Regions from separate parts of the Paenibacillus sp. FSL R5-0766 genome, predicted to be linked through region 2. Evidence: a T-box and tRNA genes for the amino acid it is inferred to sense, from the RefSeq annotation. Region 2 holds a T-box; the other regions hold tRNA genes.

Region 1 (10,169 bases), 660 kb from region 2:
TCTCTTTAGTATCTAGGTTATAACGTTAACGTTCAGGTTGCAAGTTACGGCAGTCTCAAACTGCACATAAACATCACATTTCCCATGATTTACAAAGTTTCGTATAAAAAAAGAGTACCCCATGCAATCTGGAGGTACCCTGCTTGGTATATACCATTGAAGATTTTACCCTGTTCTAGCGATAAGCCACTTCATTTACCATATTGGTTATTTTGTACCAGAACCAGTCCAGCGCCTGATCAATACTTTTCACCTGACCTGAAATATGCGCCGTTGAAGCCTGAAACAGTTGTCCGTCGATAACCGTCAGATTGCCGTTCACATCACCATATACTTGTGCGGTTCCATTTTCTATCGTAAGATCGCCAGCAATTGACTTACCTTCAGGAACAATAACCGTGTTACCCTGAATCACGATCTGGTCCAGATTATTTCCCTTAACAACCATCTCGTTATTCTGATTCCAGAAATTCAAGGCGCTAAAGAGCATCACGACCAAAAAGAAGGCTGCCGCCGTCAGCGCGGGATGTCCTTTGACCCATTTGAGCCATGCTTGCTGTCTCTTGGGCTGGGGCAGAGCATTCATAATTCGATTGGTCAGCTCATCAGAGGCAGACGGTGAATAGTGTTTCATGGCAAAGAGTAACATTTCCGTCTGTTCCAACTCTTTAAAGCGCATGCGACAATCCGGACAGATCACAAGGTGACTTTTCAGTTCAACCTTCTGGGCCGGGGACAACGACTCATCCAAACATTCATGCATTAAAGAGACGGCCGAGTTGCAATCCATATGAGAGCCAATCCTTTCTTAAATCACTTAGTCCATGTGCCATTAAAAAGCACGCATAAGACTTGCATACATTACATACGCATCCGTTTCGGATATGTTTCAAATAATTTCGCCCATATTTAAAGGCGTTTAACATTTATAACTTATACTCCAATTTTTTACGTAGAAAATCACGGCCCCGATGAACGCGTGTCTTGATCGTTGTTACGGGCATACCTGTCACGTCACTGATTTCCTGTAGCGACAAGTCCTGTAAATATCTCAGAATCATAACGGACTTATACTTGGCTGGCAAACTGTCAATGGCCTCACGAATGAGTGTCTGCGTTTCTGACAGGAGCGCTTCACTCTCCGGTGTACGATCATCACTCGGGAGCATCGCATAACCATCAGATCCTTCCTGATCATTCAGTTCAGCATCCAAAGAGTATGAAGGTTTCTTTCTGCGCAGTCGGTCAATACACAGATTGGTTGCGATCCGGTAGATCCAGGTTGAGAACTTCTGGTTCGGGTCGTACTTCTCCATATTACGAAACACACGCAAAAACGTCTCCTGCACAACGTCTTCAGCTTCATGACGATTGTTCAGCATCCGGTATGCCAAATGAAATAGCTTGTCCTTATATAGTTCAACGATTTCTGCAAAGGCTCTTTGGTCGCCCTTGAGCACCAGTTTAATAAGCCTGTTCTCCAAATTGTCCACCCTTATTCCCCCAGACATGCTGATGGGTCTTCCGTCTTCTGATACCCGTCCACACTTGTAATTCACCAATCAAATCGTAAATCAACTTTGGTCAAAAATCAAGACTGTATGACAAATATCCGCCAAAAACAGTAAAAACGGGAACTCCCGCAGGAGTCCCGTTTCATCTCTCACTCCGTAGAGCAGAGAATGGAGCTTTTATTCAACAAAGTAATAGGTACTTTGTTACATATGATTATTCAAATGAAGCAGTTCAATCATCAACCTGTATTACGCAGTCCTGCAGCGATGCCGTTAATTGTCAGCAACACTTCTCTGAGCAGTTCCGTATCATCCTCACCACGTTCACGCATATCTCTGAGCTCGCTCAGAAGTTGAACTTGCATGTAGGACAACGGATCTACATAAGGGTTACGAAGACGAATGGATTCTTGAATAACCGGTACATCATCCAAAATTTCAGCTTCTCCGGTAATTTTCAGAATCAGCTCTTTTGTGAGCTTGAATTCGGCTTCAATCTGACCGTATATGCGATCACGGGCTTCCTTGTTCGAAGTCATTGCTGAATATTCTTTGGCAATCACCAGATCTGCCTTGGCTACGGCCATCTGTACCGTATCAATTAATGTACGGAAGAATGGGAAGCTTGCATACATTTCTTTCAGGACAACCAGATTTTCCTCTTTACCCTGATAGTAACTTTGCAATCCTGTTCCTGCCGCATACCATGCCGGAAGCAGATAACGACTTTGAGTCCAGGCGAATACCCAAGGGATCGCTCTCAGATCTTCAAACTTATCACTATTTTTACGCTTGGATGGACGGGAGCCAATGTTCAGCTCACCAACCTCCGGAAGCGGCGTTGATTCTTTGAAGAATGTGAAGAAGTCTGGATCACGGAAAATCAGATCCTGATATTTCGTCAGAGATACTTCCGAAATCTCTTTGATGATGCTGTCCCAATGACGTTCGGATGCTGACTCTTGCGGCTCAAGCCCATTAAGTGCTGCTGTGATTAGAGCCGAAGTTGCCTGCTCCAGACTGCGGTATGCAATCCCCTGAAGGGAATAACGGGAAGAAATAACCTCTCCCTGCTCCGTAATCTTGATGCCCCCACCAATCGTATGTGGTGGTTGAGCAAGAATACTGCGGTTGAGTGGCATGCCTCCACGTCCCAGAGCCCCGCCACGTCCATGGAAGAACTTCAGCTTAACGCCATGTTCATTACCTACAGCCGTGATGGCATTCATTGCTACACGCAGTTCCCAGTTGGCTGTAACCACTCCGCCATCCTTGTTACTGTCAGAATAACCAAGCATGATTTCATGCAGTTCATTCCGTCCTTTTACGCTTGCGCGGTATACAGGAAGGTTGAACAGCTTCTGCATAATGTCCGAAGCCGCATGTAGATCATCAATGGTTTCAAACAGTGGTACCGCTTGAAGAGTAGATACAACCTCACCGTTGTGTCCTTTGGTGAATAAGCCCACTTCCTTGGCAAATACCATAACCTCCAGCAAATCACTTGCGCCCTGCGTCATACTGATCAGGTAACTTGTGATACAGCCGTTCCCAAATTCGTTTTGGGCACGCTTAATGGTACGGAAGACATCCAGACATTCTTTGGTTCCCTCCGTGTATTGATGATAAGGAGAAGTAAGCGGACGTGGATCATCCAGCAAACGAGCAAGCAGATCGATTTTACCGTCTTCAGTCAGACGCGCATAATCCTCTACAATGTTCATTTTCGCCAAAATCTCCGACATCGCATTTTCATGTTCCTTACTGTGCTGACGCACATCCAATGCTGCAGTATGGAAACCAAACAACTCTACTTGACGAATCATTTTGCGAATGGTCGTATCTGCTACGTAATCGGCAAAATGATGGCGCAGACTTCGATCAATAATCATCAGTTCATCAATCAAATCCTGTGCGCTATGATAACGGTCAGGCTGACCTAATTTGTTCTCATCCAGTACATTGTTCAGCTTGGCAATCATATAAGCCAATTTGATGCGGTATGGCTCTTTTTCATTCCGCCAGATATCCACTTTTTTCAATGTAACAGAATTACGGTCCTGCTCAATCGACTGCACCAGCTCATCCGATACGTGAATGATGTTTGTGCTGAAGCTGAGATGGCCCATAAGTTCAATCATAATCCGTTGGTATTCACGCAAAGCGAGCTTGCGTTGCATCAAGAGTGTCTGCCATGTTACATCTGAAGTTACCGAAGGATTTCCATCCCGGTCTCCACCGATCCAGGAACCGAACCGCAAATACGTCGGCACATGCCAGTCATGGTCAGGATAAAATTTGTTCAGGCAGCGTTCCAGCTCCTGATATACATCCGGAAGTACGTGGAACAACGTTTCATGAAAGTAATACATCCCGTTCCGCACTTCATCAAGCACAGTCGGTTTACGGTCACGAAGCTCATCAGTCTGCCATAGTGTAATGACTTCGTTCAGCAACTTCTCCCGCAACTGTTCACGTTCACGCAACGTCAGCGTAGGATTATCAAGTGACATGACGTCTTCGGATATCCGCTTGTGGATGTCCAGAATAACCCGGCGCATGGCTTCGGTTGGGTGAGCTGTCATAACGAGTTCCAGTGACAAATCATCAAGAATCTCTTCCACCTCTGTATGAGACAGTCCACGTTCCTTAAGATCCTGTACTGCTTTCTCAATCGATCCTGGCTGCACAGCGTCCCCAGCAGAACGTTCATAATCCCGTTTACGCCGGATCCGATGGTTTTGTTCAGCAATATTAACTAATTGAAAATAAATAGCGAAAGCCCGAATAACCTGGTGACGATTGTCCGAGTCTAATTCCTGGATCATCGTTTTGAACTCTGCATAGAGTTCTGGCAGAAATTCTGCACGCAACGATTTGCTCGTTTCCCGAATCTTCTCAACGATATCTAGAAGCTCCGTGCCGCCTTGATGGACAAGAACTTCTCCGAGTATATTGCCCAGGAACCGCACGTCTCGCCGAAGCAGGTTGTTGGATTGGCTTTTGCTGGCGGTTACCATAGTTTCAGTCATGCTTATCCTCCCATCTGATCGTTCCATTCGTACACGTAAATTTGACACCTTCATAACATCATACAATAAAATGGTACGAAAATCTTTATTTTTCTACTAGAAAAAATGGGGATTATCCCCGATTTACAGCACAAAAACACGCTTTTTTATTCATTTTCTTGTTCTGCTTCAATTAATGGTCATATGCTGTCGCATGATACCTTTTTCACGTACTTTAGATAAATCAAATATCTCATACCTATGCTTAAAAATTTATAAATATACAGTTACTTTAGATATGATTCCATGGTACCTGATCGTAAGGTTATACCGCATAATTTCATTATTTGAGAACAGATGATATACAAAGAAACATGACCGGCAAAGCAAGCTTTTGTATACTTTACCACAGTGACGTAATAAATTAAAGATAAAATTATAAATTCCTTCCCACTACAAGTCTGCTTATTAGGGGAGTTTCTTATGTATGTTCCTAACCTACTGTAAACGTAGGGATATCTTAACAGACCATTTCTACATAATGTTCTTAGCTTTTTGGGCAGATTAATCTATAGCTCTTACTAAAAAGGAGGAATCCAAATGATGAAGAAAGGTACAACAATTATTGCTTCCGTGCTTCTGGTGGCCGCGATGGCTGGCCCTGCTGCTGCTGATGGTCAAATGTCCAAAGGAATGGATACAACCGGCTCACGTGTCCGGTCTTATCAGGACACCAACTACATGGACCGCACAAACACTAATTCCAACATGAATATGAACATGGATGGAAACTACCGCAACAATGGTGACTATCGTACCAACAATGTTCGGGCAAATGCTACAACAACCGACCGTGACAACGGCATGGATTGGGGCTGGCTTGGTTTGCTGGGACTGCTTGGATTAGCTGGCATGCGTAAAAGAGTGACGGACCACAACGAACGTTAAATTGTGCGCTCTTCACTATACAATAGCTGCTACGTCTTAGAGGCAGCTCACCCATAGAGATAAACAGAAGAGCCAAGACCTCCCTAATTGGATAGTAAAGGGGTCTTGGCTCTTTTTTAAATAAACCTGTATTGTACTTTACATAAAATATTATATAAATAACTGCTAATTCTTACGTTAATAAAAGTAAAAAGCCTCTGCATCTGCAAAGGCTTTTCGTTATATCCTGTAAGCGGGTGATGGGAATCGAACCCACGCTATTAGCTTGGAAGGCTAAAGTTCTACCATTGAACTACACCCGCATAAACAAAAATCGGGATGACACGATTTGAACATGCGACCCCCTGGTCCCAAACCAGGTGCTCTACCAAGCTGAGCTACATCCCGATACTAAAAAAATAATGGCGCGCCCTGAGAGATTCGAACTCCCGGCCTTTTGATTCGTAGTCAAACGCTCTATCCAGCTGAGCTAAGGGCGCAAAATATTGGAGCGGAAGACGGGAATCGAACCCGCGACCCTCGCCTTGGCAAGGCGATGCTCTACCGCTGAGCCACTTCCGCAAATAAAGGATGCGCGTGGAGGGACTTGAACCCCCACGTCAAAGACGCTAGATCCTAAGTCTAGTGCGTCTGCCAATTCCGCCACACGCGCATATGATGGTGAGTCATGAAGGGCTCGAACCTTCGACACCCTGATTAAAAGTCAGGTGCTCTACCAACTGAGCTAATGACTCATACTAAAATGGCTGGGGATATAGGATTTGAACCTATGCATGACGGAGTCAAAGTCCGTTGCCTTACCGCTTGGCTAATCCCCAATAAAAATATGGTGGAGGCTGAGGGGATCGAACCCCCGACCCTCTGCTTGTAAGGCAGATGCTCTCCCAGCTGAGCTAAGCCTCCAACTATATGACCCGTAGGGGATTCGAACCCCTGTTACCTCCGTGAAAGGGAGGTGTCTTAACCCCTTGACCAACGGGCCCCATTTCCAAAGCTCTCAACCGGGATCGAACCGGTGACCTCATCCTTACCATGGATGCACTCTACCTACTGAGCTATGAGAGCAAATGGCTCCCCGAACAGGGCTCGAACCTGTGACAACTCGATTAACAGTCGAGTGCTCTACCAACTGAGCTATCAGGGAATATATGCATTTGCAGTGCAAATGCAATTCATCGTACAACATCAACATGCAGAGCCTGTTTTCTATGTATGATGAAAGAGTTCGCTTGGCGGCGTCCTACTCTCCCAGGACCCTGCGGTCCAAGTACCATCGGCGCTAGAGGGCTTAACGGTCGTGTTCGGGATGGGTACGTGTGGAACCCCTCCGCCATCGCCACCAAACGCGTAGCTTACATTTCAGAGTTGTTGTTCTCTGAAAACTAGATTCGAAACAAAACATGCGAATTATCACTTGCTATTGGATAAGCCCTCGACCGATTAGTACTGGTCAGCTCCATGCATTGCTGCACTTCCACCCCCAGCCTATCTACCTCGTCGTCTTCAAGGGGTCTTACATACTGGGAAATCTCATCTTGAGGGGGGCTTCACGCTTAGATGCTTTCAGCGTTTATCCCGTCCGTACATAGCTACCCAGCGGTGCTCCTGGCGGAACAACTGGTACACCAGCGGTACGTCCATCCCGGTCCTCTCGTACTAAGGACAGCTCCTCTCAAATTTCCTACGCCCACGACAGATAGGGACCGAACTGTCTCACGACGTTCTGAACCCAGCTCGCGTACCGCTTTAATGGGCGAACAGCCCAACCCTTGGGACCTACTTCAGCCCCAGGATGCGATGAGCCGACATCGAGGTGCCAAACCTCCCCGTCGATGTGGACTCTTGGGGGAGATAAGCCTGTTATCCCCAGGGTAGCTTTTATCCGTTGAGCGATGGCCCTTCCATGCGGTACCACCGGATCACTAAGCCCGACTTTCGTCCCTGCTCGACTTGTAGGTCTCGCAGTCAAGCTCCCTTATGCCTTTGCACTCTTCGAATGATTTCCAACCATTCTGAGGGAACCTTTGGGCGCCTCCGTTACTCTTTAGGAGGCGACCGCCCCAGTCAAACTGCCCACCTGACACTGTCCCCGCACCGGATTACGGTACCAGGTTAGAACCTAGATACGATCAGGGTGGTATCCCAACGTTGCCTCCATGCAAGCTGGCGCTCACACTTCAAAGGCTCCCACCTATCCTGTACAGATCGTACCCAAATTCAATATCAAGCTGCAGTAAAGCTCCATGGGGTCTTTCCGTCTTGTCGCGGGTAACCTGCATCTTCACAGGTATTAAAATTTCACCGGATCTCTCGTTGAGACAGCGCCCAAGTCGTTACGCCATTCGTGCGGGTCAGAATTTACCTGACAAGGAATTTCGCTACCTTAGGACCGTTATAGTTACGGCCGCCGTTTACTGGGGCTTCGGTTCACAGCTTCGGGATGACTCCCTAACCACTCCCCTTAACCTTCCAGCACCGGGCAGGCGTCAGCCCGTATACTTCGCCTTACGGCTTCGCACAGACCTGTGTTTTTGCTAAACAGTCGCTTGGGCCTTTTCACTGCGGCCCCCTCGTGCTATTCACACTACCGGGGCACCCCTTCTCCCGAAGTTACGGGGTCATTTTGCCGAGTTCCTTAACGAGAGTTCTTCCGCGCGCCTTAGAATACTCTTCTCGCCTACCTGTGTCGGTTTGCGGTACGGGCACCATCACCTGGCTAGAGGCTTTTCTTGGCAGTGTGAGATCATGACCTTCGCTACTATAATTTTCGCTCCCCATCACAGCTCAGCCTTACAATGTGCGGATTTGCCTACACATCAGCCTTACTGCTTAGACGGACATCCATCAGTCCGCGTCACTACCCTACTGCGTCCCCCCATTGCTCATAACGGCTTACGGTGGTACAGGAATTTCGACCTGTTGTCCTTCGACTACGCCTTTCGGCCTCGCCTTAGGTCCCGACTTACCCTGAGCGGACGAGCCTTCCTCAGGAACCCTTAGGCTTTCGGCGGATCAGATTCTCACTGATCTTTTCGTTACTCATACCGGCATTCTCACTTGTATAATGTCCAGCGCTCCTTACGGTACACCTTCAACCCTTATACAACGCTCCCCTACCCCTGGATCGACTTCACTCCAGCTTCGAAGTCCTGTGTTTATCCCCTGGGAAGCATTTGGTCATCCAAGATAGAATCTCTTGTCAGACAAAAATGTCCTTGTGGTAAACACCGCCTCAAAGAAGCAGTGAAGTCGATCCAAGCCATAGCTTCGGTGGTGTGTTTAGCCCCGTTACATTTTCGGCGCAGAGTCACTCGACCAGTGAGCTATTACGCACTCTTTCAATGGTGGCTGCTTCTAAGCCAACATCCTGGTTGTCTGTGCAACTCCACATCCTTTCCCACTTAACACACACTTGGGGACCTTAGCTGATGGTCTGGGCTGTTTCCCTTTTGACAATGGATCTTAGCACTCACTGTCTGACTCCCGGAAGTAAGTCTATGGCATTCGGAGTTTGACTGAGCTTGGTAACCCTTGCGGGCCCCGCACCCAATCAGTGCTCTACCTCCACGACTCTGTTTTCCGAGGCTAGCCCTAAAGCTATTTCGGGGAGAACCAGCTATCTCCGAGTTCGATTGGAATTTCTCCGCTACCCCCACCTCATCCCCGCATTTTTCAACATGCGTGGGTTCGGGCCTCCAGTGCGTGTTACCGCACCTTCACCCTGGACAGGGGTAGATCACCCGGTTTCGGGTCTACGTCCACGTACTATGTCGCCCTATTCAGACTCGCTTTCGCTGCGGCTCCGGCTCTTCACCTTAACCTTGCACGGGAACGTAACTCGCCGGTTCATTCTACAAAAGGCACGCCATCACCCCTAAAACGGGCTCTGACTTTTTGTAAGCACACGGTTTCAGGTTCTATTTCACTCCCCTTCCGGGGTGCTTTTCACCTTTCCCTCACGGTACTGCTTCACTATCGGTCGCTAGGAAGTATTTAGCCTTGGCAGATGGTCCTGCCGGATTCATACGGGGTTTCACGTGCCCCGCACTACTCGGGATCCGTCTCGGAGGGAACCAACTTTCAACTACAGGGCTTTTACCTTCTTTGGCGGGCCTTTCCAGACCTCTTCGCTTAACCGGTTCCTTTGTAACTCCATGTGAGACGTCCCACAACCCCAAAGAGCAAGCTCTTTGGTTTGGGCTTCTCCGCGTTCGCTCGCCGCTACTGACGGAATCACTATTGTTTTCTCTTCCTCAGGGTACTTAGATGTTTCAGTTCCCCTGGTATGCCTCTACACAACCTATGTATTCAGTTGTGAGTAACTGGAAATTACCCCAGCTGGGTTTCCCCATTCGGACACCCCCGGATCAAAGCTTGCTTACAGCTCCCCGAGGCAGTTTCGTTGTTCGCCACGTCCTTCATCGGCTCCTAGCGCCTAGGCATCCTCCGTGTGCTCTTAGTAGCTTAACCATTTTGTTCCGGTTTCGGTCGCTCGCTTCCCTTGTTTTGCTTGCGCAAAGCCAAAAGTCGCTCTCACCCGATACCATCACAAAAGCAATTTAACTACCTTTATACACTTGACTTGTTTGCACAAGTTCAGCTAAAAAGGAATGTTCTAATTCGCGTTTGTTTCGTTTCGATATCTAGTTTTCAAAGAACAAACTTGTAAATCATTTTGGTGGAGCCAAGCGGGATC
Region 2 (10,169 bases):
GCTTTTAACCTGGAGCTAAGTAGCTTGGCCTCTTCACGATCAGCCGAAATGCCTGCATATACTCGATTGCCATCTTCAGGATCAGAACCTGCGGCTATACCTGCCTGAGCGAGCTCAAGCTTGGCCTGCTCAGCTCGTTCAGGAGAACTGAACACGCCGTATTGAAGTGCATAATACGTGCTGCCAGTCGCCGCTGTCTGAAGTTGCTGTTCTGTACCTGCAGCCCCCTCCTGACCCGTCACAGTGGAAACTGCCTGATTGACGGGCAGAAGATCTCCTGGCTTGACGGCTCCTTCTTTATTGAAAAATGAAAGAATAACCATGCCGAATAGTGCTCCCGTAACGAGTGCCCCGGTAACAGAGCCAATCATTTTCCAGCCCCTTGGGGGGCGATTGCGTTTATAGGAATAGTTCTCGGAATCTGCAAGCCAGTCGTGGCCTTGATCATCATGGGTATTGGACAGATCACGACGCTCTTCCTCCGGATTATCGGTGTGATTAACATAACCGTAACCGGTGCGGTTCCCAAAATAATGGGCCTCATCCAAGTTCAAGTTCGAATCATGGCTCACCCGCTCGTCAGGTTCAGGTACAGTAGAGCTTGTCAGCACCGTCTCTCCCCAGTCTCCGGGGATATCCTCAGGCGTCCATGATGGGGTTGTATCCATCTGCTTAGGCGTTAGCGGTTGATTATGCGGTAATTCTTCACTTAACGTCACCAATGAACTGGACGCAGATATCCTCTTGTTTTCAGGCTTGTCCGACTCATGATCCCCGAAGCGAAACGTCATTCTAGCATTGCTCACCCGTACCCTCTCCTTTGTCCCATTTATATAAGCTATATGCAGAGACTGGAGAATACATTCCATATAACGCAAAAAACGCCTGCTTCGTATCGAAGACAGGCGTTTTCTCAATTGATCTATTTCAAACCTTTGGCAAGTGTATCGCCGACTTTCCAAATATCACCTGCACCCATCGTAATCACAAGATCTCCTGGCTGCAGACGATGCTGCAGATCAGCGACAACTTCTTCTTTTGTAGGGAGGTAACGTGCAGAAGCATTACTGTTTTGAACGATCAGTTCAACCAGTCGGGCTGAGGTTACCCCTTCGATCTGTTTTTCGCCCGCAGGAGAATAGATGTCCGTAATAAGCACCTCATCCGCTTCCGCGAAAGCACGACTGAACGCATCCAGCAGGAAGAACGTCCGCGTATAACGCTGTGGCTGGAATACCGCAATAATGCGTTTGCCCGTTGCTTTGGCGGCACTAATGGTAGCTTCAATCTCAGTCGGGTGATGAGCATAATCATCGATGATCAGCATATCGCGCGCCTCGCCCAATACCTGGAATCTGCGTTTGGCTCCGTGGAACTGGATGATGGCTGCTACAATCTTCTCAAATGGAATGCCCGCTTCCAAACAGGTAATCACAGTAGCCATTGCATTATAAACGTTATGCTTACCCGGCACTGATAATTCCACCGTGCCCATAGCAGCACCCTGATGATTCATCGTAAAGGAGATACGGCGATCGCCCAATACAATATCCGTTGCCGTATAATCTGCAGCACGATCAATACCATAGGTTGTAATCCGTGACTTGAGTTCCGGCAAAATCGCTTGAACATTCTCGTCGTCAGAACACACAATCGCTGTTCCTTCCGGACGAATCTGGCTCAGGAATTGCACATAAGCCCTTTTGAGCTCCTCAAAATCACTGTTGTAATTCTCCAGATGATCTGCCTCAATATTGGTTACAATACCGAGCCATGGATGGTACTGCAAAAACGAACCATCGCTCTCGTCCGCTTCAGCGACTACCCAGTCGCCTTGACCGGCCTTCGCGTTGGTACCCACATTCATGATTTCTCCGCCAATAATGTATGTCGGGTCCGTATCACATTTATCCATAACAAGTGCAATCATGGATGAGGTGGTTGTTTTACCGTGAGCTCCAGCAACAGCCACACCTTTACGTTCGTTCAACAAACGTGCAAGCATCTGGGAACGATGCAGAATCGGAATGTTCAGCTCTGCAGCTGCTACCCGTTCCACATTATCAGCAGGCGCTGCCGTAGAGTAGACAACAAGGTCTGCTCCAGTGACGTGCTCTGCTGTATGTCCGATATATATTTTCGCTCCCTTGGCTGCCAACTTCTCGGTCAACTCCTGTGAAGCGACATCCGATCCGGTAACGGTGTATCCCATTTCCAACATAACTCTTGCGATGGCACTCATGCCATATCCGCCAATCCCTATAAAATGAACGTGTTCCGATGTATTTAACAAAACTTTCACCAACCTTTTTCAGAATCGGTTTGATGCAAAAGGGCTGCCCGCACATCCGCAATCAGGTACAGTGTGCCGGAGACCACCCCCAGATCTTCCGCTTCCGTCCGTGACTTCAATAGATCAAGTGCCTTTGCCCATTCGGGCTCGACGATGATTTCCAGTTCCTGCTTCGCAATGGCGGGACGTACCCGTTCGACAATCTGCAGCAATTCGGCTGCATCCATTTTGCGTCGGAAATCTGGCTCGGTCAGGATCAGCGTATCCACTAGTGGCAGTATATGCTGCAAATACGCTTCGTGATGCTTATTTGCCAACATACCCATCATCAAAATTAACTTGTTGTGCGGATAGACATCCATAATGCTCTTGGCCAGTGACTCTGCCCCTTCCGGATTATGTGCTCCATCAAGCACAATTCGGGGTTCATCGACGACTTTTTCGAATCTTCCTGCCCAGAAAGCATTCTCCAGTCCAAGTGCAATATCGTTGTCATCCAGCATAAATGCCATGTATTGTCTAAGCAATTCAAGCACCATAAGTGCGGCCGCTGCATTGTCACATTGATGTGAGCCCTGCATGCGGATGCGAACGTCCAGATCACGGAACGGGCCTGTAAAATGAAAAGATTGTCCGTTCTCATTGCTGTCCAGTCTATGATAAGAGAATTGATCTCCGGCCAAATACACGCTTGATTGAAGCTGCTGAGCTTTCTCCTGAATCACCTTCACAGCTTCGGGTTGAGTCGCGCATGTCACAACGGGTACTCCCGGCTTGATAATACCTGCCTTTTCTCCAGCAATCTGCTCAATCGTATCTCCAAGCACATCCGTATGATCCATACCAATGTTGGTGATGACGGACACAACAGGTGCGACAATATTCGTTACGTCCATCCTTCCCCCTAGCCCCGTCTCCCATACCACAACGTCAGGGTAACACTCCTCTGCATAGTACAGAAGCGCCAGAGCTGTGGACACCTCAAACATCGTGGGTGATCCAAGCGGAGTGGAGGCCATTTCCATGACCAGTGGATGTAATCGGTTCGAGAGCTTAAGCAGGATTTCTTCAGGAATATCCTCACCGTTGTATTGAAAACGGTTTGTAAACTTGGTGATATAAGGCGACGTAAAGGTACCCACATCATATCCAGCCTGAAGAAGCACTGACGTCAAAAAAGCGCAAGTCGAACCTTTGCCGTTCGTTCCCGCGACATGAATAAACTTGAGACGTTGGTGTGGATTGCCTAACATGGACATCAGATTCTCGATTCGTTCCAATCCAGGTCGGATGCCAAAAGGAATAAGGCCATTGATCCAGTCCACGGCCTCGTTGTACGTAAGTAAAGGAGCTGCTGCATCTGTCGCGTCTAATTCCGTCATCTGATTCACCTTCGGTCCCGAGTTTGAGTGAAAAAAGCGGCCGGATGGCATAATGGCTCTCCATCCGACCCAAATATATTAACCTTTAAGTTCCTTGATTCGTGCAATCACTTTATCCCGTTTATCGGAATAATCTGCTTGCTTGGCGCGCTCTTCCTCAATAACTTTGGCAGGAGCTTTGGCAACAAAGCCTTCGTTCGCCAGCTTTTTCTCTACACGGAGAACTTCGCCCTCAAGGTTCTCCAACTCTTTCTCCAAACGAGCCACTTCCTGCTCGATATCAATAAGACCTGCGAGCGGCAAGTATAGTTCTGCCCCCGTAATGATCGCAGTCATTGCCTTATCCGGTGAGTTTAAATCCAGCCCACTATCGAACTCGGACGTATTACAGAAACGTTTGATGTAGTGACTGTTACGCTCAATGATGCTGGACGTCTCAGCACTGTTTGCTTTGACCATCAACTCGATCTTTTTGCTCATCGGCACGTTCACTTCTGCACGAATGTTTCGAACTGCACGAATGGTATCCATCAGCAGGTTCATCTCGGCAACAGCCTCTGGGTTCTCCAGAGCAGGATCATATACCGGCCATGATGCCAGCGTAATGGTCTCACCTTCATGCGGCAGATGCTGCCAGATCTCTTCGGAGATGTATGGCATAAACGGATGAATCAGGCGCATCGTCTGATCCAGCACATAAGCAAGTACGGATTGTGTTTTCTTCTTGGCAACCGGATCTTCCCCATAGAAGGACAGCTTAGCAAACTCAATGTACCAGTCACACAGGTCATCCCAGATAAAGTTATACAACACACGACCCGTTTCCCCAAATTCATACGCTTCGATTAGACGCGTAATATCGCGGGAAGTTTCGTTCAGACGGTGCAAAATCCAATAATCCGCTGTACCAAGCTCTCCGCTAATGTCACGTTCCTCATAGGTGAATCCTTCCAGATTCATCAATGCAAAGCGCGAAGCATTCCAGATCTTGTTGGCGAAATTACGAGCCTGCTCCACCCGTTCCCAACGGAAACGCAGATCCTGACCTGGCGTGCTGCTGGTTGAGATCATGTAACGCATTGCATCTGCACCGTATTTCTCAATCACATCCAGCGGATCTACACCGTTGCCCAGTGATTTGGACATTTTGCGTCCATCTGCATCACGAACAAGACCATGCATCAGCACATCCTTGAACGGAATCTCATCGGTGAATTCCAATGCAGTGAAAATCATACGTGCAACCCAGAAATATATGATGTCATACCCTGTCACAAGTACACTTGTCGGATAATAACGTTTCAGGTCTTCCGTATCTTCCGGCCAGCCTAGTGTGGAGAATGGCCATAAGCCGGAGCTAAACCAAGTATCGAGTACATCTTCGTCCTGTCTGAGCTTGCGTCCAGCATACTCTGGCAGCGTTGTTGGATCTTCAGCAGATACGATGATTTCACCCGTTTCTTCATCATACCAGGCAGGTATACGATGTCCCCACCACAGTTGACGGGAAATACACCAGTCACGAACGTTTTCGATCCAGTTCAGATAAGTTTTCTCAAAACGATCCGGAACAAAATTAACCCCTTCGCCGCTCTGTTGTTTCTTAATCGCTCTCTCTGCAAGTGGCTTCATCTCAACGAACCACTGTGTAGAAAGATACGGCTCAACAACAGCTCCGGTACGTTCACTGTGTCCAACCTGATGCGTGTGATCCTCAATGTTGATCAATACGCCCTGCTCTTTCAAGTCAGCAACAATCTGCTTGCGGCAGTCACTGCGGTCCAGTCCCTGATACTTGCCTGCCTCAGCATTCATTGTGCCGCTCTCATCCATGACCGTAATCTGAGGAAGATCATGACGAAGACCTACTTCAAAGTCATTTGGATCATGCGCAGGCGTGATTTTAACTGCGCCACTTCCAAATTCTTTATCCACATAATCATCAGCGATAATTGGAATTTCGCGTCCAATGATAGGCAGTACAAGTACTTTACCAATCATATCTGCATAACGCTCATCCTTCGGATGTACAGCAACCGCTGTATCACCCAGCATCGTTTCAGGACGCGTTGTTGCCACTGTAACGTAGCCGCTTCCGTCTTTGAGCGGGTACCGCAGATGGTACAAGTGACCCTGAACCTCTTTATATTCAACCTCAATGTCGGACAGAGCTGTCCGGTTCACCGGGTCCCAGTTAATGATGCGTTTGCCTCGGTAAATAAGGCCTTTTTCATACAGTTGAACAAATACTTTACGAACCGCTTGGGACAGACCTTCATCCAGCGTAAAACGTTCACGTGAGTAATCAAGCGACAATCCCATTTTGCCCCATTGCTGACGAATGGTAGTGGCATATTGATCTTTCCAGTCCCATACCTTCTCCAGAAACTTCTCGCGTCCCAGATCATAACGAGTCAGACCTTCTTCACGCAGCTTCTGCTCCACTTTGGTTTGGGTAGCAATACCTGCATGGTCGGAACCCGGAAGCCACAGCGCATCATAACCTTGCATCCGTTTGGTGCGGATCAGAATATCCTGCAGTGTAAAATCAAGCGCATGCCCAATGTGCAGCATCCCGGTCACATTCGGGGGCGGAATTACAATTGTATACGGCTCGGCATCTTTACGTTGACCGGCTTTGAAATATCCACGTTCCATCCAGGTGGCGTACCATTTATCCTCCGCCGCCTTAGGATCGTAAGTGGTCGGCATTTCTGTTGCAGCTGATTTTTTTTCCTCAGACATGTGTCATTCCTCCGTTACTTCATCATCTTCGCCAAAAAAAACAAAAAAAACCTTTCATCCATCAAAGGACGAAAGGTTAGCTTTCGCGGTACCACCTTTGTTTCACGCCTACAGCAAGATAGACTTCACCCTCTGTACATGACGTGACACTTCAAGCAGATAACGGCTGCTACCGGCCCATCCTACCTCAGTAATAAATGACGATAAATCTCATTCATCCCTTGTATTCAAACAGGCAACTCCCGGGCGACTTCGATCAGTTGGTTCCTGCGGAATCTCACAGCGTTGCAATTCCACTCTCTGAAAGGTCATACTGTCTACTACTCCCGTTCCACGTTGTTCTTCAAAAAACCTACACACATCATACCTTGCTCGTGCGCGATAGTCAACCTGACAACAGCGGATAAAGAGCGCTGGAATGCAGGTTTAGGACGAATCATGCAAAAACCCGCAATCCTCAAGGGGATCACGGGTCGTAACGAAGGCTTTAACTACGGATTAAGGGATGTACAATATCTGACCTTCTTCCACAACCTGCTCAGATAATCGGTTATACAACTGAAGTTCCCTCGTGCTCAATTGATAACGATCTGCAATGGCATCCAGTGTATCTTCTCGCTGAACGATGCACAGTTTCACCTTGCGGAATGGGGTCTGGTCCACGATTGTTCCCAAGAACAGGTTCTTCCATTCCACATCATCAGCTGGATACGTTTCTTCCTGTACCTCACCCGCAGGAACCTCATCACCTCGCTCCACTTCAGCATCACGTGCCGCTCTGCCCGAGGATAACAAGGAAGAGATACCTACGCCCTCTTCTTGCCGGGGTGCGGATTCTTTTTTGCTGCCAAAAGCAACCTTCAGCTCCGGCTTGTCTTCCGTCTCAGCCACAGGTTCAGGAACAAATGCTTCGTTCTGTACGAACTCGTCTACCCCAGTCGCTTCAAAAGACGGCCGGTCTTCCTCCGCATTGCCTGGATCGGACGAAGCAAATACACCTTGCCAGTTCTCCGCCTGTGATTCGCCCGGGACATCGGCAACCGCCTGATTCTCCTGCTGAGGTACAGATCTCGCTGATTCGAAGTGCCATACCTCTGGTGCGTCCGGTACATCCGGTGCTGCCAACTCATTAGATGATTGAGCAGTAGGCTCTGAGACTGCTTGATCTGCACTTCTCGAGTTCGCAGGCAATACATCCACGGAAGGCTCGGACCAACCCGAAGACTCGTCTTCCAGAGGCAGCAATGGTTCCGACTCAGGGTAAGAAGCTAACCGATCAGCGGTCTCAGCCATAAATGATGAGATCGGAGAAGGTTCGCTGTATTGCTCATGAGATGCCAATTCATCTGCATTCGCCGTCAGAGATGCGGGATCTTCGTTTGCATCAGGTTGTCTGTTTTCGTTAGCATACTCCGCACTTTGCTCCTCGGATTGAAGTGGCTCGGCCAATGACGAATTCGCATATTGCTGATGATATTCAGGAGCACCATATGCAAGTTCTGCTGCATTCGCAAGTCTCTCTTCCTCACTCCGCTGGAGCAGGTACTCTTGTGCAAATGTGTTGGGATCGCTGCCTGTCTGTGCTGCTTCATCGGAACGGTTGGATTGCTGAGCATCAGGTGAATGAACAACTGTAAACTCATCTGCTGACCACACTTGTGGCTCTTCAACAGGAAAACCCTCGATGCCTCGCAGCGACAATACGCCTGTAATGTTCAGACTGCGATTGGATAACAGATCCACGTCAAAATTTTCGATCTCGATAGAAATATCCTCAATCGATCTGACCCGGTTCAGCGGCACTGTGATCTCCACGGGAATGAAATGTTTGAGCTCCTCTGAAGCCTCATTTTCTCCTCTGTACGCACCTGTAAGTAAAAGATGCCCTCTTAACGTGGCATGATCATCCTGCCCTATGACTTGAATGCGCGGGTATAGTTCAATCTCCTCCAATTCCTCAATCGCAGGGACTCCCTCAGACAAATGAACGCGCTCATAAATATCGAACCGCAAACCATAAGGTTGATTCAACAAAGGTGGCGTCCTCCTTTCGGCATATGTTCACCATGATCCTTCTCATGGGACTGATCCATGGTCCAAATCCTTCGTTACCCCATCTATATGCCTTGAATGAGGGGAGCATGCCACCTTTTGAAAAACCTTGCTATATATGTTCAACTCATGGTTATTTACACTGTCACTCCAATGACAGAACAACCTTCTGATCGCTGTTATCCCCAGATTTTTTTCATTCCTTTTTATAAAGGGAAAATCCGGGGATAGCTTATGCTTCCGAAGTAGCTTTCTTTCAGAAAGCTTTTAGGCGAACGCTTTGCTTCTTCTGGTTGTTTCTGTCCTCTCCGTTCTCGTGTAACCAGTTAGTCGAACTTATATAGTGTATTAATAATTTTGACGCTCACGCTCTGCCAATTGTGTGAAATCGGACGGCCACGGGTCGTTCACTTCAATCATCGCTCCGGTTAAAGGATGACTAAACTTAAGCACCTCTCCGTGAAGTGCTTGTCGCCCAATGGCATCCGCTCTACCTCCATACAACGAATCACCAATAAGCGGGTGTCCCGCGTAACTCAGGTGTACACGAATTTGGTGTGTTCGTCCTGTATCCAGCTTTAATCGTACAAGGGTTGCTCGTTCCCACACTTCGACGATCTCCAAATGGGTAACAGCTTCCTGTCCACCTTCCGAGACACGTCTGCGCTGCTTGTGATGTCTATCCTTGCCAATCGGAGCATCAATTTTGTGGAGTTCAAGAGGGATTTGTCCACCTGCAATGGCTACATAATGGCGGCCAATCTCTTTGCGACGCATCGCTTCATCCAGTTTGGCGAGAGCAAAAGCATTTTTGGCATACAGGACAGGTCCGGTTGTATCCTCGTCCAGTCGATGAACATGGCGTACGCTCGCCTGGATTCCGTTCATTTCATAATAAGAGGCAACCACATGATCCAGCGTGATGGCCTGATCAGCACGGCTTCCATCTGGATGCAGTTTCATGCCTGCCGGTTTGTGCATAACCAGACAGAAATCATCCTCATACAATACATCCACATCAGCCCAGCGTGTCTCAACATCGATTGGCTGGGACGCAAAAAGGGCCAGCCGAAGCCGGTCCCCTGCAAGTTGTATTCCTTGGTTTGCTTTCAGCTGACGAAGCAGTTTCTCCGGAAACTGAAGTTCAGACAATAACCATTGCTCTGCGGCCATCGGTTTGTCCGAACTGCCTGTTACGGCTTTCCCTGGCATCAGCTCCAGCCATTCCCCGCGGCGTTTCCAACTTTTGATGGTCATAACGATTGAAGAGCTTTACGATTCGCCTCAATCGTATCGTCAATATCCTGCTCCGTGTGCACACCAGAGACAAACATGCCTTCGTATTGCGAAGGTGCAACACTCACACCTTGATCAATCATGGCCGCAAAATAACGACGGAATTGATCCAGATTGCTTTCTTTGGCAATATCATAATTGGTTACTGGAACGGCACTGAAGAATGGACAAACCATGGAACCCACACGGTTAATGGTTATCGCAACACCCGTCTCAGCTGCATTTTTCTCGAATCCGGCTTGCAGACGTGCAGACAATGTCTCCAGACGGTCATAGACCTCTGGTGTTAACAATTTGAGCGTGGTATATCCTGCTGCCATAGCCAGCGGGTTCCCACTAAGTGTACCCGCCTGATAGATTGGTCCTGTTGGAGCAATCTGTTCCATCAGATCCCGACGACC
Region 3 (10,169 bases), 1.9 Mb from region 2:
TGTAGGCAAATCCGCACATTGTAAGGCTGAGCTGTGATGGGGAGCGAAAATTATAGTAGCGAAGGTCATGATCTCACACTGCCAAGAAAAGCCTCTAGCCAGGTGATGGTGCCCGTACCGCAAACCGACACAGGTAGGCGAGAAGAGTATTCTAAGGCGCGCGGAAGAACTCTCGTTAAGGAACTCGGCAAAATGACCCCGTAACTTCGGGAGAAGGGGTGCCCCGGTAGTGTGAATAGCACGAGGGGGCCGCAGTGAAAAGGCCCAAGCGACTGTTTAGCAAAAACACAGGTCTGTGCGAAGCCGTAAGGCGAAGTATACGGGCTGACGCCTGCCCGGTGCTGGAAGGTTAAGGGGAGTGGTTAGGAGCAATCCGAAGCTGTGAACCGAAGCCCCAGTAAACGGCGGCCGTAACTATAACGGTCCTAAGGTAGCGAAATTCCTTGTCAGGTAAATTCTGACCCGCACGAATGGCGTAACGACTTGGGCGCTGTCTCAACGAGAGATCCGGTGAAATTTTAATACCTGTGAAGATGCAGGTTACCCGCGACAAGACGGAAAGACCCCATGGAGCTTTACTGCAGCTTGATATTGAATTTGGGTACGATCTGTACAGGATAGGTGGGAGCCTTTGAAGTGTGAGCGCCAGCTTGCATGGAGGCAACGTTGGGATACCACCCTGATCGTATCTAGGTTCTAACCTGGTACCGTAATCCGGTGCGGGGACAGTGTCAGGTGGGCAGTTTGACTGGGGCGGTCGCCTCCTAAAGAGTAACGGAGGCGCCCAAAGGTTCCCTCAGAATGGTTGGAAATCATTCGAAGAGTGCAAAGGCATAAGGGAGCTTGACTGCGAGACCTACAAGTCGAGCAGGGACGAAAGTCGGGCTTAGTGATCCGGTGGTACCGCATGGAAGGGCCATCGCTCAACGGATAAAAGCTACCCTGGGGATAACAGGCTTATCTCCCCCAAGAGTCCACATCGACGGGGAGGTTTGGCACCTCGATGTCGGCTCATCGCATCCTGGGGCTGAAGTAGGTCCCAAGGGTTGGGCTGTTCGCCCATTAAAGCGGTACGCGAGCTGGGTTCAGAACGTCGTGAGACAGTTCGGTCCCTATCTGTCGTGGGCGTAGGAAATTTGAGAGGAGCTGTCCTTAGTACGAGAGGACCGGGATGGACGTACCGCTGGTGTACCAGTTGTTCCGCCAGGAGCACCGCTGGGTAGCTATGTACGGACGGGATAAACGCTGAAAGCATCTAAGCGTGAAGCCCCCCTCAAGATGAGATTTCCCAGTATGTAAGACCCCTTGAAGACGACGAGGTAGATAGGCTGGGGGTGGAAGTGCAGCAATGCATGGAGCTGACCAGTACTAATCGGTCGAGGGCTTATCCAATAGCAAGTGATAAATCGCATGTTTCGTTTCGAATCTAGTTTTCAGAGAACAACCACTCTGAAATGTAAGCTAAGCTATGCGTTTGGTGGCGATGGCGGAGGGGTTCCACACGTACCCATCCCGAACACGACCGTTAAGCCCTCTAGCGCCGATGGTACTTGGACCGCAGGGTCCTGGGAGAGTAGGACGCCGCCAAGCGATTTCCCTTTGGGGTATTTTTTTTGCCCCCCTTGCAAAGGAATAAGGGATATATATTAGGGCCCTTAGCTCAGTTGGTTAGAGCGCACCTCTGATAAGGGTGAGGCCGGTGGTTCGAGTCCACCAGGGCCCATAGCAAGACCACAACAAAGAAATACACAGTGTATGGGGCCATAGCTCAGCTGGGAGAGCGCCTGCCTTGCAAGCAGGAGGTCAGCGGTTCGATCCCGCTTGGCTCCACCATTCCCTGATAGCTCAGTTGGTAGAGCACTCGACTGTTAATCGAGTTGTCACAGGTTCGAGCCCTGTTCGGGGAGCCATATGGAGAGGTGTCCGAGCTGGCCGAAGGAGCACGATTGGAAATCGTGTAGGCGTCACAAGCGTCTCGAGGGTTCGAATCCCTCTCTCTCCGCCAGATAATTTTTTTAGCACGGCCCGTTGGTCAAGGGGTTAAGACACCTCCCTTTCACGGAGGTAACAGGGGTTCGAATCCCCTACGGGTCATATTATGGAGGCTTAGCTCAGCTGGGAGAGCATCTGCCTTACAAGCAGAGGGTCGGGGGTTCGATCCCCTCAGCCTCCACCATAATACTTTTATAACGACGCGGGGTGGAGCAGCCCGGTAGCTCGTCGGGCTCATAACCCGAAGGCCGCAGGTTCAAATCCTGCCCCCGCAATTAACTTTCCTTGAGAAAGTACTATGGAACCGTGGTGTAGTTGGCCTAACATGCCTGCCTGTCACGCAGGAGATCGCGGGTTCGAATCCCGTCGGTTCCGCCATTTTTAATTAAATATACACCGTGCCGGTGTAGCTCAACTGGTAGAGCAACTGACTTGTAATCAGTAGGTTGGGGGTTCAAGTCCTCTCGCCGGCACCAATTTTAGTATTTACATCTGAATTTGTGATAGAATGTATATTATAGATGCAGTTGCTAATACTAAGATACTCTTAGTGGATGAATGGCTTACTCTATGGCGATCGTGGCGAAGTGGTTAACGCACCGGTTTGTGGATCCGGCATTCGGGGGTTCAATTCCCCTCGATCGCCCCATGATTTTTTAATGGGGATTAGCCAAGCGGTAAGGCAACGGACTTTGACTCCGTCATGCATAGGTTCAAATCCTATATCCCCAGCCATTTCATTACGAGTCATTAGCTCAGTTGGTAGAGCACCTGACTTTTAATCAGGGTGTCGAAGGTTCGAGCCCTTCATGACTCACCATTATATTTTGCGGTCGTGGCGGAATTGGCAGACGCGCACGGTTCAGGTCCGTGTGGGCTAACCCCCCGTGGAGGTTCGAGTCCTCTCGACCGCACCATATGTTTTGCGGAAGTGGCTCAGCGGTAGAGCATCGCCTTGCCAAGGCGAGGGTCGCGGGTTCGATTCCCGTCTTCCGCTCCAATATTTGCGCCCTTAGCTCAGCTGGATAGAGCGTTTGACTACGAATCAAAAGGCCGGGAGTTCGAATCTCTCAGGGCGCGCCATTATTCTCATAAGTATCGGGATGTAGCTCAGCTTGGTAGAGCACCTGGTTTGGGACCAGGGGGTCGCATGTTCAAATCGTGTCATCCCGATTTTTTTTATTTGCGGGTGTAGTTCAATGGTAGAACTTTAGCCTTCCAAGCTAATAGCGTGGGTTCGATTCCCATCACCCGCTTCCGAGTAACATACAGAAAAGCCTTTGCTTATAGCAAGGGCTTTTTTTGTGTTAAAAAGAATAAGTGTATTCTATTTAAAGTAGGGTCGCGAATAATCAGTAGAAATCTCAACTGATGATAAACGTAGAATTACTTAAATAACGGAATCCATTTCGTTCACTACGCAAAAAAGACAAGCTCCTCTCCTGCAATGTACGTAGGAAGAGGAGCTTGTTTTTAGCAAGAGCTCGTGATTAGTATCTTTCCAGAATGGTTTGTGTTTTCAAGCCATCGGCAGGAATTAGCCAGTTGTTGTTCTCCAGCAATTGCAGCAGTTGGGTACGCAGTCCGGATACGGCTACAGCATCATCGGTTTTGAAAGAAACCTCTACGATATTCTCAATACCTGTACCTGCTGCATCACGAATTGGCCATACTTCGAGCGTAAGCTCTTGACCATTCCATGTACCTTCATAACGTTGGAATGTGATTGGACCATATGCACGGGATTGAGTCAATTGCTGCTTGCCCCAGTTGGAGGAACTCCAGTTTTTCAATTTGCCTGGAAGCTTGTCCAGTAACATGTTCAAGGCTTCTTGCTCAGAAGGAAGTTGGACTCCTGTTGCTTTGGTATCGACTTTTTTGGTGTTGGAGAAGCTTAAGGTTTGTTTGCCATATCCCCAATCAATCTCAGCCTCGTAATTATCATCTGATTTATCAAATCCCTCTTGATTAGCAAGAGTCAGTGCTGCATTAATGTCGCCATTGATCACAGGGTAGCGTTTTTTATAAGTCAATTCGTAGTTATTCTTGTCATCCTTTTTGCGAAAACGAACGTTCCATCCTTGTTGATCCAATCCGAGAGCATTGGTGTCAAAGTACTCTACGTTAATGTTTTTTGGCGTGGAACTCAGGCCGAGTGTCTGAATCACTTCACTGCGTGGTGTCCCATCTGTATTCAATACAAGTTCCGGCTTGGCCAGAAACTTTACTTCATAAGCAGGAACGGCATTGGCAGCAGCTGAAGCCTGGGGTGCTCCCAGAAATGTCATTCCACTTCCCAATGTTACGATGCTCAGCATCAATGAGGCGGTTACCTTTTTCCACTTTTTCAAAACCAATCACTCTCCTAATCTGGATTAACGTACAGATCTCACTTTATCGCCTGAATATATGAAAGCGATTAAAGGGAAGTGCACATTGCGTTAACCCTGCATAGATTTGATGAATGGCAAACGATAGTTTATAGCGGATCAGGGCAATCAGCCATGGAAAATGGGGAAGCCGTGACTCACCTCTCGTAGCACTTCTTTGAAGCGGTTTACCTGAACTGAAGGGTGGCGGTCCTTGTTATGTACCGTATAGATATGGCGCGGTGCCTGCTCTCCCGGAATGGGAAGAACTTGAATGAGCCCGTGCTGTTCCTCCCACTGTACCGCCATCCGAGACATGAATGAGACATGCCCCCCGATTAACACGAGCTGTTTGATCGCTTCCAGGGAATCCATCTCAACGGTGCTCCGCAAACGAATGTCATGTTGTGTGAGCCATTGGTTGGTTAACCGTCTAGTACTGGATTCATCACCATGTAGGGCAAAGGGAATCTGCGCGATATGATCAGGTGTTAATGCATCCTTCTGGGCCAACCCATGTTGTGGAGAACAGATCAATACTAAGTCGTCTTCACACAGCGTCTCTGCTTGCAGGGCAGGGCCAACAAATGGCTCGGAAGAGATCACCCCCAGATCAATCTGATGCCGAATCAACATCTCGCGAATAACAGGTGATGGTTTGACGGATAAGACAATACGAATGCCCGGGAATTCCTGAGAAAAGGTGTTGAGTATGGTAGGCAGCAAATATGTAGCCGGTACATAGCTTGCTCCAATGTGCAGGGTGCCCCGATAGAGACTGTCATATTCCTTCACAACCCGCCGTGCCTCTTGGGTAAGAGCATTGATTTTGACGGAATAGTGGAGCAGAGCTTGTCCGGCCTCGGTTAAAAAAGTCTTCCCGCTGCGCGATTCGAACAATCGCACACCCATCTCTTCCTCCAATGACTTCATATGAAATGTAACGGTAGGTTGTTTGATCCCCAGTAACTCGGCCACGCTTGTCATGTGATGATGCTTGTCGATCAGCTCAACAATTTGCAATTTGATCAGATTCAATGTTCCAACACTCCTCTCACTTCTACTATATAAATTGAACTAAAGATTATTTACACAGACACTACGATGACAGAACAACCTTCCAATCGCTGTTATCCCCAGATTTTTTGATTCCCTTTCTCAAGGGAAAATCCGGAGATAGCGTATGCTTCCGATGTAGCTTTCTTTCAGAAAGCTTTTAGGCGAACGCTCCGCTTTTTCAGGTTTTTTCTGTCCTCTCCGTTATCGTGCAAATGATTAGTTCACCTACTATAGATTTAATCTATGAACATCAACAGAATTCATCTAAAAAGTTAATTCCAATTTTACATACAAGACATACAACTCGCGAAAGCGGACGTTAGACTGAGAACAGTGCAAGAGACAAGTAACAGAAGACAGGCAGGGATGCTTATGAAATTAGAGATAACTGGAATTCAAAAATCATTTAATCAAACACCCGCACTGCTGCCAACAGATCTAACGCTTGAACATGGAAAGTTCACGACCCTACTCGGCCCATCGGGCTGTGGCAAAACAACACTGCTGCGCATGTTGGCCGGGCTGGAACAGCCTGACGCGGGGGAGATTCGTGCAGATGGTCAGTGTATCTACTCTTCGGCGAAGCGGATTGATATACCAACACACAAGCGTAATCTGGGCATGGTGTTTCAAGATTTTGCATTATGGCCGCATATGACCGTATACGAAAATGTAGCGTTTGGCCTGAAGGCCGGAAAACAGAAATCTGATCTGCGGCAAAAGGTGAACGAAGCGCTTGGCATGGTTCGCCTGCAAGGCATGGAAGACCGATATCCTCATCAGCTGTCTGGTGGACAGCAGCAACGGGTTGCTTTTGCCAGAGCCGTAGCGGTTAGACCTGGTGTGATCCTGTTCGATGAGCCACTGAGTGCACTGGATGCTGTACTCCGGGAAGAGATGCGGATTGAGATGATGTCACTGGTTCGGGACATGGGATTGACTGCGCTGTACGTCACACATGATCAGATCGAAGCGATGTCGATGTCGGATGAGATTGTGGTGATGCAGAAGGGGCGGATATTGCAAAAAGGAAGCCCGGAAACGATTTACTCGGCGCCAAGTAATCCGTATGTCGCTTCGTTTATCGGAAAGTCCAACTGGCTCACGCCTAATCAATCGATGGTGCGTCCAGAGCATGTCACCTGGAACAAAACAGGCCATGACGATCTGTGTTATCCGGGGACGGTACTTAGTGTCAGCTATGTAGGTGAGCGTTATGAAGTACGAGTGCAGATGGAAGGGCTGGGCGTATGGACAGCCTATATGAACCAAAGAGTGCGCGTAGGGGAGCGGGTGCAGCTCTATGTAACCCCTGAGCGGATATGTCGAATGGACGGTTATGACCACCCGAGTATGAAGCAGAACGAAGCGATCGCAGTGGCATATTAAATTGTTGAACGAGCACGCAGTTGGAAGCAGAAGTACACATTTTATAAGAAACCAGGGGAGATGGACGAATATGTTGGGTATGAAAACACGGAAAAAGAGCGCAATGCTGTTATTAACAGCGGTAATGAGTATCAGTTTGTTCGGATGTAGCACAGGGAACTCAACTACAGGTAACGCGGCACAACCTGCAGGTGAAGGAAACACAGCAGCGGCGGCGGAAACAACGAAACCGGCTGGCGGCAAGTTGGTATTGTACAGTGCTGGCCCACAGAAGCTGGCGGATAATATCGTGAGCGGATTTACAGACAAAACAGGGATCGAAGTTGAGATGTTCCAGGGAACAACAGGCAAAATTCTGGCTCGTATGGAAGCAGAGAAATCCAATCCGGTTGCAGACGTTGTGATCCTGGCCTCTTTACCTTCTGCACAGGCTCTGAAAGCCGATGGACTGACTATGCCTTACCCGGACGCAGCCAATGCAGACAAGCTGAACAAGGATTGGTCGGATGCAGAGGGCAACTATTTCAGTAGCAGTGCTTCCGCACTGGGTATTGTGTATAACACCAAACTGGTATCTACACCACCAACAAGTTGGGCAGAGCTTGCTACGCCTGCATGGAAAGATGCAGTAAACATTCCCGACCCTACATTATCAGGTTCAGCACTCGACTTCATCACAGGGTACCTGAGTGCGAATGGTGAAAAAGGATGGAATCTGCTGAGTGCCTATAAAGCCAATGGTGTAGCGATGGCAGGCGCCAATCAGGAAGCATTGGATCCGGTCATTACGGGTGCTAAAAGCATCGTAGCGGCAGGTGTGGACTACATGGCGTATTCCTCCAAGGCAAAAGGCGAACCACTGGATATCGTATATCCTGAGGAAGGCACGGTAATCAGCCCAAGACCGGCAGCGATTCTGAAATCCAGCCCAAATGTAGAGAATGCCAAAGCGTTCATTGACTACTTGTTGTCCGATGAAGCACAGAAGCTCGTTGCAGATGCCTATTTGATCCCAGGCCGCGAAGACATTGAAGCGACTAACCGTGCCAATGTGAAGGATATTCCACAGCTTAAAGTGGATTGGAACTGGATGAGCGAACATGGCGAAGAGACAGCAGCGCGTTTTTCAGAGACTTTTAAGTAAGAAGAACAAGTATAGAGACAATTAGGCAAAAGGAATACCTGCTGTCTGTGGAAAGTCATGTGAGGTGAACGTAGTGAAACCTGTTGTAATAGACAACAACCGAATTTTTCGGAGAGTGGGCGTGATTCTGGCCCTCTTTCTGCTGACCATAAGTATTGGCATGCCGCTCTTGCTGATCTTCTGGCAAAGTGTGTATCCGGACGGGCAGTGGGATTGGATGGCTCCGATTCGCACGATTACAGGTCATCATCTATCAGGTGTATTGCTGAACTCCGTCTGGCTTGGTATCTGCGTTGTAGCGGTAACCACGCTGCTGGCGCTACCGCTGGCCTGGATGATGGCGAAGACCCGAATGGGCGAGCATCGCTGGGTGGATGTGATCCTGATGATTCCGTTCATGACCCCGCCGTATATCGGCTCGATGGGCTGGATTCTGTTTATGCAAAAAGGGGGATACCTTCAGCAATGGGTGCCATCATCTGCGGGCTGGAGTGAGCTGTTCTTCAGCTTCTGGGGCATGGTGCTCATTATGAGCTTGCACCTGTTCCCATTCCTGTATCTGCTGCTTCGGGATGCATTGATCCGAATCGGTGGCAATCTGGAAGAAGCGGGAGCTGTGCACGGTGCACGTGCGGGGTATCGTTTCAGACGTATTATTTTACCCCTGTTGTTGTCGTCTTACGGCATGGGAATCATGCTGGTCTTTGTCAAAACGATTGCGGAATTCGGAACACCGGCAACCTTCGGGCGCAAGATTGGCTATTATGTCATGACCTCCGAAATTCATAAGTACATCTCCAGTTGGCCGATTGACTTCGGCAAGGCGACTTCGCTGGCATCGGTGCTGTTGTCCGTCTGTCTGGTGATGTGGTACATGCAGTCTGCCATGAGCCGGAAGTTCACGTATCGTCTGGTGGGTGGCAAAGGGCAACGTTCGAAGCGATATTCTCTTCGTGGCGGAGCAGGATGGTTGTGCGGGGTGTATCTTGCAATCCTGTTGATCCTGTCGATAGGTATCCCGTATTTCTCCATCATCGCCGCTTCGACCATGAAGTTACGGGGATCGGGAATTGCTTTTGATAATCTGACTTTGGATCATTACAAAGAGCTGTTATCTTGGGGATCGGTGAGTATGAAGGCCATCGGGAACAGTCTGGGATTATCCCTCGCGGCTTCAACGGTCGCTGTTATTATCGGTACGGGGTTTGCACTGGCGATCGGCCGATCATCTTCATTCATGCAGCGTGTGATTGACTTGTTCAGTCTATTGCCTAATACGGTGCCGGGTATCGTGATGGTCGTGGGTCTGATTCTGTTCTGGAACTCACCCTGGATGCCAGTCACGTTGTATAACACCTACGGCATGGTTGTGCTCACGTACGTTGTGCTCTTCTTGCCTTACACCGTGCAGTATGTAAAATCGAGCTTTACCCAGATTGACGGAACGTTGTTCCAGGCTGGGCAAGTATTTGGCGGGAAGCCGCTGTATATTCTGCGGCGAATCCTGATCCCGCTGATCCTGCCCGGCATGCTGGCGGGTTGGATGATGACCTTTACGATTGCTACCCGGGAGCTGGTAGGTTCGTTATTGATTCTTCCGCCGTCGATGCAGACGTCGGCTACGTATATTTTTGCCCAGTTTGAACAAGGTCAGGTATCACTGGGAATGGCGATGGCCGTGGTGACTGTAGGTATGACGGTGCTGATGCTGCTTGGAATCGAACTGCTGAATTCAAAGAGAAAGTGGAATGCATCATGATCAAACTGAACATATGGGGCGGTGCAGGGGAACATGGACGTTCCGCCTATCTCCTGAGTGGGAGCAATGTTCGTCTTTTGCTGGATTGCGGTGTGAAAAAAGAAGGTACGGGCGAGTATCCGCTGATTGAACCGGAGATTGTCCCGCAACTGGACGCAGTCCTGTTGTCCCACGCCCATGAGGATCATTCGGTCGCCATCCCTTTGCTGTATAAGATGGGCTACCAGGGTGAAGTGTGGACGACGAGAGAGACGAGGGCGCAGCTGCGTACATATTTTGCCAACTGGCGAAGGTTTGCAGAACGTGTCGGAGAGAAACTCCCTTACGATGAAGCAGATGAGCAAGCTATTCGTTATCGGTATCTGGAAGATGAGGTTGTATCCCAAAACTGGTTCGAACCCATTCCCGAAGTAAAAGTGATGTGGGGCCGGAGTGGACATCTGGCTGGATCCGTGTG

The links. The T-box of region 2 lies ahead of MKY66_RS23615 (valine--tRNA ligase). A T-box ahead of a tRNA ligase gene usually reads a tRNA of that ligase, here a tRNA-Val.
Region 1: it has a tRNA-Val gene. The T-box ahead of MKY66_RS23615 (valine--tRNA ligase) is inferred to sense a tRNA for this amino acid. The anticodon was not compared.
Region 3: it has a tRNA-Val gene. The T-box ahead of MKY66_RS23615 (valine--tRNA ligase) is inferred to sense a tRNA for this amino acid. The anticodon was not compared.

The regions. Positions count from the first base shown of each region.
Region 1 is NZ_CP150227.1:6,102,788-6,112,956, forward strand. It holds gene MKY66_RS26340 (zf-HC2 domain-containing protein) at 176-790, opposite strand; gene sigW (RNA polymerase sigma factor SigW) at 927-1,493, opposite strand; gene ppc (phosphoenolpyruvate carboxylase) at 1,754-4,546, opposite strand; gene MKY66_RS26355 (WGxxGxxG family protein) at 5,126-5,473, shown strand; tRNA gene MKY66_RS26360 (tRNA-Gly) at 5,705-5,775, opposite strand; tRNA gene MKY66_RS26365 (tRNA-Pro) at 5,787-5,860, opposite strand; tRNA gene MKY66_RS26370 (tRNA-Arg) at 5,876-5,952, opposite strand; tRNA gene MKY66_RS26375 (tRNA-Gly) at 5,960-6,034, opposite strand; tRNA gene MKY66_RS26380 (tRNA-Leu) at 6,045-6,125, opposite strand; tRNA gene MKY66_RS26385 (tRNA-Lys) at 6,132-6,207, opposite strand; tRNA gene MKY66_RS26390 (tRNA-Gln) at 6,217-6,291, opposite strand; tRNA gene MKY66_RS26395 (tRNA-Val) at 6,301-6,376, opposite strand; tRNA gene MKY66_RS26400 (tRNA-Glu) at 6,384-6,455, opposite strand; tRNA gene MKY66_RS26405 (tRNA-Thr) at 6,466-6,538, opposite strand; tRNA gene MKY66_RS26410 (tRNA-Asn) at 6,542-6,617, opposite strand; rRNA gene rrf (5S ribosomal RNA) at 6,701-6,817, opposite strand; rRNA gene MKY66_RS26420 (23S ribosomal RNA) at 6,894-9,943, opposite strand; tRNA gene MKY66_RS26425 (tRNA-Ala) at 10,150-10,169, opposite strand, start outside.
Region 2 is NZ_CP150227.1:5,439,322-5,449,490, forward strand. It holds gene MKY66_RS23600 (SPOR domain-containing protein) at 1-806, opposite strand, end outside; gene murC (UDP-N-acetylmuramate--L-alanine ligase) at 923-2,242, opposite strand; gene MKY66_RS23610 (folylpolyglutamate synthase/dihydrofolate synthase family protein) at 2,299-3,675, opposite strand; gene MKY66_RS23615 (valine--tRNA ligase) at 3,754-6,420, opposite strand; T-box leader at 6,482-6,763, opposite strand; gene MKY66_RS23620 (LysM peptidoglycan-binding domain-containing protein) at 6,919-8,454, opposite strand; gene MKY66_RS23625 (RluA family pseudouridine synthase) at 8,821-9,729, opposite strand; gene hemL (glutamate-1-semialdehyde 2,1-aminomutase) at 9,726-10,169, opposite strand, start outside.
Region 3 is NZ_CP150227.1:363,979-374,147, forward strand. It holds rRNA gene MKY66_RS01685 (23S ribosomal RNA) at 1-1,392, shown strand, start outside; rRNA gene rrf (5S ribosomal RNA) at 1,474-1,590, shown strand; tRNA gene MKY66_RS01695 (tRNA-Ile) at 1,650-1,723, shown strand; tRNA gene MKY66_RS01700 (tRNA-Ala) at 1,758-1,833, shown strand; tRNA gene MKY66_RS01705 (tRNA-Asn) at 1,835-1,910, shown strand; tRNA gene MKY66_RS01710 (tRNA-Ser) at 1,914-2,005, shown strand; tRNA gene MKY66_RS01715 (tRNA-Glu) at 2,023-2,094, shown strand; tRNA gene MKY66_RS01720 (tRNA-Val) at 2,101-2,176, shown strand; tRNA gene MKY66_RS01725 (tRNA-Met) at 2,194-2,267, shown strand; tRNA gene MKY66_RS01730 (tRNA-Asp) at 2,293-2,370, shown strand; tRNA gene MKY66_RS01735 (tRNA-Thr) at 2,393-2,468, shown strand; tRNA gene MKY66_RS01740 (tRNA-His) at 2,566-2,641, shown strand; tRNA gene MKY66_RS01745 (tRNA-Gln) at 2,653-2,727, shown strand; tRNA gene MKY66_RS01750 (tRNA-Lys) at 2,737-2,812, shown strand; tRNA gene MKY66_RS01755 (tRNA-Leu) at 2,822-2,909, shown strand; tRNA gene MKY66_RS01760 (tRNA-Gly) at 2,918-2,992, shown strand; tRNA gene MKY66_RS01765 (tRNA-Arg) at 2,999-3,075, shown strand; tRNA gene MKY66_RS01770 (tRNA-Pro) at 3,092-3,165, shown strand; tRNA gene MKY66_RS01775 (tRNA-Gly) at 3,178-3,248, shown strand; gene MKY66_RS01780 (hypothetical protein) at 3,483-4,343, opposite strand; gene MKY66_RS01785 (LysR family transcriptional regulator) at 4,491-5,399, opposite strand; gene MKY66_RS01790 (ABC transporter ATP-binding protein) at 5,793-6,809, shown strand; gene MKY66_RS01795 (ABC transporter substrate-binding protein) at 6,880-7,953, shown strand; gene MKY66_RS01800 (iron ABC transporter permease) at 8,114-9,712, shown strand; gene MKY66_RS01805 (MBL fold metallo-hydrolase) at 9,709-10,169, shown strand, end outside.